One region of the Pseudomonas sp. FW306-02-D09B genome, then DNA from elsewhere that is predicted to be linked to it. Evidence: predicted binding sites of a transcription regulator. Region 1 holds the regulator's gene; the other holds the start of a gene.
What was found. The regulator sigma-54, encoded in region 1, starts transcription at its own class of promoters, with help from an activator protein. The targets are predictions, from matches to a motif close to ANTGGCATNNANNTTGCTNT.
Positions count from the first base shown of each region.

Region 2: a site for sigma-54 is predicted at 2,452-2,471, ahead of flgB (flagellar basal body rod protein FlgB). Genes of this name have one in related genera too.

Region 1 covers NZ_JBYSXY010000018.1:47,335-51,516, forward strand. The annotation lists gene lptC (LPS export ABC transporter periplasmic protein LptC) at 1-170, shown strand, start outside; gene lptA (lipopolysaccharide transport periplasmic protein LptA) at 157-702, shown strand; gene lptB (LPS export ABC transporter ATP-binding protein) at 702-1,427, shown strand; gene AC3WK5_RS24655 (RNA polymerase factor sigma-54) at 1,609-3,102, shown strand; gene hpf (ribosome hibernation-promoting factor, HPF/YfiA family) at 3,212-3,520, shown strand; gene ptsN (PTS IIA-like nitrogen regulatory protein PtsN) at 3,533-3,997, shown strand; gene rapZ (RNase adapter RapZ) at 4,000-4,182, shown strand, end outside.
Region 2 covers NZ_JBYSXY010000026.1:30,081-34,262, reverse strand. The annotation lists gene flgE (flagellar hook protein FlgE) at 1-780, opposite strand, end outside; gene flgD (flagellar hook assembly protein FlgD) at 812-1,540, opposite strand; gene flgC (flagellar basal body rod protein FlgC) at 1,556-1,999, opposite strand; gene flgB (flagellar basal body rod protein FlgB) at 2,003-2,410, opposite strand; gene cheR (protein-glutamate O-methyltransferase CheR) at 2,820-3,647, opposite strand; gene AC3WK5_RS27400 (chemotaxis protein CheV) at 3,693-4,182, opposite strand, start outside.

The sequences.
Region 1 (4,182 bases):
CCAGTAGTCGTATGACGGTATTCCCGCAACAGCAATATGCGCAGACCCAGCAAGCCGTTAGAATCGACGGCGCTGGTGGTGTATCGACTGGTAACGGAATGAAAGCGTATTTGAAAGACAGCAGGATACACCTGCTATCGAACGTAAGAGGACAGTATGAGGCTCGTTAAAACTCTCCCTATTTTGCTCAGTCTGGGCGCAGCACTGGGAAGCGTGAGCGCCTGGGCTCTGCCGAACGATAGCCAGCAACCCATTCGCATTCAGGCTGACGATGCTCAGCTGGACGACAAGAATGGCGTGGCCACCTACAAAGGTGACGTGATCATTACCCAGGGCTCGATGATCATCAAAGGCAACACCGTGACCATCACCCGCACCAAGGCCGGCGACATCGATGTCGTGACTTCGGTGGGCAACCTGGCGTATTTCGAGCAGTTGCAAAAGCCGACCGACACGAAACCCGTCCAGGGCTACGGGGTGACTATCCAGTACCATGCCGCGCAAAACCGCATCGTACTGATCGACCGCGCCAAGGTGATCAACGAAGGCAACACCACCGAAGGCGAGAAAATCGTCTACGACACCGTCAAGCAGGTTGCTAACGCAGGCCGCGCTACCGGTGCCTCGGTCACCGCGCCGCGCCCACGGGTCGATATGGTTATCCAGCCGAAAAAGAAAACCGACGAGCAGAAGGCCCAGTAATGGCAACTCTGAAAGCCCAGCATCTGGCCAAGAGCTACAAGAGCCGCCAGGTCGTGCGTGACGTCAGCCTGTCGATCGACAGCGGCCAGATCGTCGGCCTGCTTGGCCCGAACGGTGCCGGCAAGACGACCTGCTTCTACATGATCGTGGGCCTGGTCCAGGCCGATCAGGGTCGCGTACTGATCGACGACCTGGACGTCAGCCACCAGCCAATGCACGGTCGTGCACGAGCGGGTATCGGCTATCTGCCACAAGAAGCGTCGATCTTCCGCAAACTTTCGGTCGCCGACAACATCATGGCCATCCTCGAGACCCGCAAGGAACTCGACAAGGCCGGTCGTCGTAAAGAGCTGGAAAGCCTGTTGCAGGAATTCCACATCAACCACATCCGCGACAACCTCGGCATGAGCCTTTCCGGTGGCGAACGTCGCCGTGTGGAAATCGCTCGCGCCCTGGCCACGGCACCGAAATTCATCCTGCTCGACGAACCTTTCGCCGGCGTGGACCCGATTTCGGTGGGCGACATCAAGCAGATCATTCATCACCTCAAAGCCAAGGGTATCGGCGTGCTGATCACGGACCACAACGTTCGTGAAACCCTGGACATCTGCGAAACCGCCTACATCGTCAACGACGGTCAATTGATCGCCGAAGGCGACGCCGAAACCATCCTGGCCAACGACCTGGTCAAGGAAGTGTATCTGGGCCATGAGTTCCGCCTGTAAGCACTGAGGTGTCTGGTCAGTCGCCGGAGCGCTTGCCCCAATAAAACTATACGTATTTATTGTTACAGCGCTCTAGGCAAACACTTCAGTTTCAGGCATATAATTTGCTTATGTTTGGCGCTCCGGCGCCCTGTAGTGGATGGCGCATGTGCGCCGGCGAATAAGGTGTTAAGCCCCTGCCATGAAACCATCGCTAGTCTTGAGAATGGGCCAGCAGCTGACGATGACACCGCAGCTGCAACAGGCCATCCGCCTGCTCCAATTGTCGACCCTGGACCTGCAACAGGAAATCCAGGAGGCACTGGAGTCCAATCCAATGCTCGAACGCCAGGAAGAAGGCGACGACTTCGATAACGCCGACCCGATGGCGGACAATATCGAGCAGAAACCCAACACCGACATCCAGGAACCCTCCTACCAGGAAACCGCGCCGACGGTAGATAACCTCGAGGAAGGCGACTGGAATGAGCGCATCCCTAACGAACTGCCGGTCGACACCGCCTGGGAAGACGTTTACCAGACCAGCGCCAGCAGCCTGCCGAGCAACGATGACGACGAATGGGACTTCACCACTCGCACTTCCGCCGGCGAAAGCCTGCAGAGTCATCTGCTCTGGCAATTGAACCTGGCGCCGATGTCCGACACCGATCGACTGATCGCGGTGACCCTGATCGATTGCATCAACAATCAGGGCTACCTGGACGAAACCCTCGAGGAAATCCTCGAAGCCTTCGATCCGGAACTGGACATCGAGCTCGACGAGATCGAAGCCGTCCTGCATCGCATCCAGCAATTCGAGCCGGCCGGTATCGGCGCACGCAACCTCAGCGAATGCCTGTCGCTGCAACTGCGTCAATTGCCCGCCAAGACCCCTTGGCTGGCTGAGGCCAAGCGCCTCGTCATCGATTACATCGACCTGCTGGGCAGCCGCGACTACAGCCAACTGATGCGCCGCATGAAGCTCAAGGAAGATGAGCTACGCCAGGTCATCGAACTGGTGCAAAGCCTGAATCCGCGTCCAGGCTCGCAAATCGAGTCCAGTGAAGCCGAGTACGTCGTTCCCGACGTCATCGTGCGCAAAGACAACGAGCGCTGGCTGGTGGAGTTGAACCAGGAGTCGGTTCCGCGCCTGCGCGTCAACCCGCAGTACGCCGGCTTTGTCCGCCGCGCCGACACCAGCGCCGACAACACCTTCATGCGCAATCAGTTGCAGGAAGCGCGCTGGTTCATCAAGAGCCTGCAAAGCCGCAACGAAACCCTGATGAAAGTCGCTACCCAGATCGTCGAGCACCAGCGCGGCTTCCTTGAGTACGGCGATGAGGCCATGAAGCCTTTGGTCCTGCATGACATCGCTGAAGCGGTCGGCATGCACGAGTCGACGATTTCACGGGTGACCACGCAAAAATTCATGCATACCCCACGCGGTATTTATGAACTGAAATACTTTTTCTCCAGCCATGTCAGCACCTCTGAAGGCGGCGAATGCTCGTCCACAGCGATCCGCGCGATCATCAAAAAACTGGTTGCAGCGGAAAATCAGAAAAAGCCGTTGAGTGACAGCAAGATCGCTGGTTTACTGGAGGCACAAGGCATTCAGGTGGCCCGCCGCACCGTCGCCAAGTACCGCGAGTCCCTGGGGATCGCGCCTTCGAGCGAACGCAAGCGGTTGATGTGACGGGCTACGCCATAGCGTTCCAGGGTGTGTTCGAAAGCTTTTCGGACACGCTCTAGTGGCAGGCAAGCCAGCCTGCCGCCTTATGCACTGGCAACGAAGGAGAAGCTGTATGCAAGTCAACATCAGTGGACACCAACTGGAAGTGACCGAACCCCTGCGCATCTACATCGGCGAAAAGCTCGACCGATTAGAAAGGCATTTCGACAAGATCACCAATGTGCAGGTCACGTTGACCGTCGAGAAGCTGCTGCAGAAAATCGAAGCCACGCTGCATATCCCCGGTGGAGAAGTGGTCGCCAACGCTGAGCATAACGACATGTATGCCGCGATCGACGCCCTGACCGACAAGCTGGATAAACAACTCAAAAAGCATAAGGAAAAGACCCAGAGCCTCCTCCAGGGCGCGACCGGTCGTTAACACTCCCAACCCATGATCCGACTTGAAAACATCCTGACCCCCGGCCGTTCTTTGGTGAACGTGCCGGGCGGCAGTAAAAAGAAAGCCCTCGAACAAATTGCCAACCTGATCGCCCGCGAAGTGCCGGGTCTGGCCATGCAGGATGTCTTCGAGAGTCTGGTCGCCCGTGAAAAACTCGGCTCCACCGGTTTTGGCAACGGCATCGCCATCCCCCACTGCCGCCTCAAAGGTTGCGAGTCGCCCATCAGTGCCTTGATGCACCTGGACGCTCCTATAGATTTCGACGCCATCGACGGCGCTCCGGTCGACCTGCTATTCGTTCTGCTGGTCCCGCAAGCCGCTACCGATGCGCACCTGGAACTGCTGCGCCAGATCGCCAGCATGCTTGATCGTAAAGAAGTCCGTGATCGCCTGCGCAGCGCAAAAAGTAATGAAGCCTTGTATCAGGTTGTCCTCGACGAGCAGAACGGTCACTAATCATGCGCTTGATCATCGTCAGCGGCCGTTCTGGCTCAGGTAAAAGTACCGCCCTCGATGTACTGGAGGACAACGGTTACTACTGCATCGACAACCTGCCGGCCGGCCTGTTACCGGAACTGGCCGAGCGCGCACTGATTCACACCGAACTGGCGCAACCGCTGGTTGCGGTTTCCATCGATGCG
Region 2 (4,182 bases), on a different contig from region 1:
TGGTGTTGCCACCGAGACCAGTTTGCCAGCGGTATCAAACGTGATGGTCGTAGCAATCGGGGCGGTGACTTTCGGGTCACTGCCGGTGGCATCCGGGTTGCGACCGTCTACCAGGGTGTAGGTCTTCCACGTGTTAGCACCGGTCTTCACCATGTATTGATCCATGACGTGCGAGTTGCCCTGGCTGTCATAGATCGGCGTACTGAACGATTTGGTGTAGGTGGCGAGGGTATTTGGGTCGAATGGAGTACCGGTGGCTACCGTGTCGTCAATCACCGGAGCAGTCGAATCCAGGTTGATCGTCGAGGACACGGTCGACGTCGGTTTTGGCGCCAGATTCGAAGTGTCGATCTTAAGGTCAGTCAACACGCCGTTGATGACCTTGCCATTGGCGTCCACACCGTAACCCTGCAAACGGGCAGTTTGATTGGTATTGGTGATGAAGCCATCCTTGTCGACCTTGAACGTACCGGCACGGGTGTAGGTCGTCGAACCGTTATTGCTCAGGGTGAAGAAACCCGAGCCATTGATACCCATGTCCAGCACGTTGCCGGTGTTGTTGATATCACCCTGGGTGAACTGCTGGGATACGTTGGCCAGGTTTACACCGCTACCGACAACTTTAGAGCCGTTGCCCAGCTTGGTTGCCGAGTAGACATCGGCGAACTCGGCGCGCGAAGACTTGAAACCGGCGGTCGCAACGTTGGCGATGTTGTTGCCGGTCACGTCCAGTTGTTTGTTGGCTGCATAGAGACCGCTAAGGCCGATATTGAAAGACATATTCCACTCCTTTATGCCGCGTTAGCCGGCTCTATAGACCAATGGTTTGAACTTTGGACAGGGCGATAGGGCCCAGACCTGCAAGATTGAGCATCAACTCGCCGCCGGTTTGGCTCAGCGTCACGCTGTTGACCGTTGCTGGCAGGTAGGTGGCCAGATCGGTCGCCGTGCCGTTGATCGGCGCATTGGCCTTGACGGTATAAGTGCCCGCAGCGACTGCGGCGCCGCTATTGTCGTTGCCGTCCCAAGTGAAGCTGGCGCTGCCTGCAGGCTTAGTGCCCAGGTTAAGGGTTCTCACAACCTTTCCGCTGGCATCGCTGATAGTCACCGTTCCATCGGTGATGGACGATGTCAGGTTCACCGTACCGGTCAGGCCCTTGCTCGGGTCGCTGATCTGAGCGGTGCTGGTTTGCGCAATCACCGAACGCCCCACCAGAGAAGAAGCCTGCAACGCCTGGGAAGAGCTGAAATTACTGGCGAGAGAACTCACAGTCGTATTGAGGGAAGTGATCCCTTCAAGGCTACTGAACTGCGCCAGTTGAGCCACGAATGCGCCATTATCCTGTGGCGAAAGCGGGTCCTGGTTCTTCAGCTGGGTCACCAGCAACTGCAGGAACGCGTCCTTGCCCAGCGCCTTGCCGCCAGTCGCGCTACTGGTTGCTGCGGAAAGGCCATTCGCGGCCGTACCGGTGCTTTTGACCGAGGAGTTCGCCAGCAGGTCGGTCATGCTCAGGCCGCCGGTGGAATCGGTAACGCTCATAAAAATCGCCCCTTATCACTGACCGAGGGTCAGGACCTTCTGCATCATGGTTTTGGCGGTGTTCATCATTTCCGCGTTGGTCTGGAACGAACGACTGGCAGAAATCATGTCGGCCATTTCCTCCACCACGTTGACGTTGGGGTAATACACGTAACCCTTGGCGTCAGCCGCCGGATGGTTCGGCTCGTAGCGTGCTTCGAGGTTGCTTTGATCTTCGACTACGCCGAGTACCTGCACGCCCTGGCCCGCGGCATCCTGATTCTGGAACAGCGAATTGCTGCCACCGGACTGACCGCCTTGGAACATGGTGGCAAACACCGGGTGACGGGCACGGTAGGTCTGATCGATGCTCGAAGAGACGGTCTCGGCGTTGGCGATGTTACTGGCGACGGTGTTCAAGCGAGTGGTTTGAGCACTCATGCCGCTACCGGCAATGTTGAATACACTGGACAGAGACATGGATTACTCCCCGCGCAGGGCTGATACCAGCCCTTTGAATTTGCTGTTGAGCAGCGTGAAGCTAGCCTGGAAGTTGACCGCGTTTTGCGCGTAGTTCGACTGTTCCAGTTGGGCGTCCACGGTGTTTTGGTCAATCGACGGTTGCATCGGCGTGCGATACAGCAACGACTCCTCACCACTGCTCATACCCTGGGCTTCGATATGACGGCTGTTGGTCATGTTCAAAGCAAAGGTGCCGTTCTTGTTCTTGTCGTTCTGGGCGGCCAGCACCGACGAGAAATCCAGATCCCGAGCCTTGTAGTTCGGGGTATCGGCGTTGGCAATGTTGTTGGCCAGGACCTCGGCACGCTGAGCGCGGAAGCCCAGGGCTTGTTCGTGGATACCGAGCGCTTTATCGAAGCTGATGCTCATGTCGGAAACCTTTGGGTGACCTGATTTTTCGTAACAGGGTTATAGCAAGCCCCGTGCCAGCTTCTAAAACCCCATAAACCGGGGCTTTGCGAGCGGCGGCAAAGCGGCAATGCCAGAAAAGCGGCAACGGATTTCCGGCGCCTGCCGCTTTTCTGCCGCTCAGGATGCCGAGATGCACGCAATCCGTAGCAGCTGCCGAAGGCGGCGTTCGGCCGCGAAGCGGTCGTAAAATCAGACGCTGCGGTCTTCCAGTAATCCGTGGATACCGAATTTGCGACGGCTACGTCCGAACGCGGCCCGCGCCGAACGCAGGCTGCGCCAGCTGCTACGAGGGAATTGTGTTGTGCAAAAAATAACGGGAGCCCCTGAGGACTCCCGTTATTTTTTTTCAGTACCGACGACTGGCCGATCACTTCGCCTGATAGATGATCCCCGGGCTGCACTGAACCATCTGATAATGATCCGGCAAACCGTTCAACGCTTCGGAAGCCCCCAGGAATAGATAACCGCCCGGCTTCAGCGTGCTGTGAATCCGCAGCAGAATGTCTTTCTTCACTTCGGCAGAGAAGTAGATCAATACGTTGCGGCAGAACACGATGTCGAACTTGCCGAGACTGGCGTAGCTGTCCAACAGGTTGAACGAGCGGAACTCCACCCGACTCTTGATCGGTGCCTTGATCGCCCAACGCCCCGGCCCTTTCGGATCGAAGTAGCGTTGCAGACGCTCCGGCGAAAGACCTCGACCGATCGCCAGGCTGTCGTACTCACCGGTCTTGCAGTTGGTCAACATGGTCCCGGACAGGTCGGTGGCAACGATCTGCACCCCCATCTTCAACTGCCCCATATTGACCCGCTCGAACTCGTCGATCGACATCGACAGCGAATACGGTTCCTGCCCGGACGAGCACGCCGCCGACCAGATCCGTAGGCGCTGCCCGGGACTGGCCTTGATGGACTCAGGCAGCACTTTGTTCTTCAAGACTTCAAACGGATAGGTGTCACGAAACCAGAGGGTTTCGTTCGTCGTCATCGCGTCCACCACCATCTCGCGCAAACCACTGCGCGGTTGGGTCTGCATCCGCTGCACCAACTCACCCAAGGACTTGATGCCTTGCTGTTCCATCAGTTTGTTGAGACGGCTCGACACCAGATACTGCTTGTTCTCACCGAGCAAAATGCCACAGGCTTTTTCCAGGAAGACCCGGAACTGTTCGAAATCCAAATTACCCGTAGACAATGATGCCGCCTCTTAAATCGTATTGACCGCCAGGAGCGAAGGCCACTAGCTGATATCTGCTGCTTTGATCCGGTCGACTACCCGGGATGCCAGGTCATCAGGACGGAATTTGGCAAGGAAGTCATCGGCACCGACTTTCTTCACCATCGCCTGATTGAATACACCTGACAACGAAGTATGCAGGATGATATGGAGCTTTTGCATGCGAGGGTCGCTGCGGATCTCGCTCGTAAGGGTGTAGCCGTCCATTTCGGGCATTTCGATGTCGGAAATCATCATCAGAAACTCTTCTTCCGGCTTCTTGCCCTCATCGACCAGTTTGCGCAGGTAATCCAGCGCTTGCCGGCCGTCGTTCAACGAAACGACTTCAACCCCCACCGTCTGCAGGCAACGCGTGATCTGCTTGCGCGCCACCGACGAGTCATCGACCGTGAGCACTCGCAAGGAGATTGCCTTGTGTTGGGTATCGGCATCGATCACACCAACCGAAATCGCATCCGACGTCGGCGCAACTTCCGCCAGGACCTTTTCCACG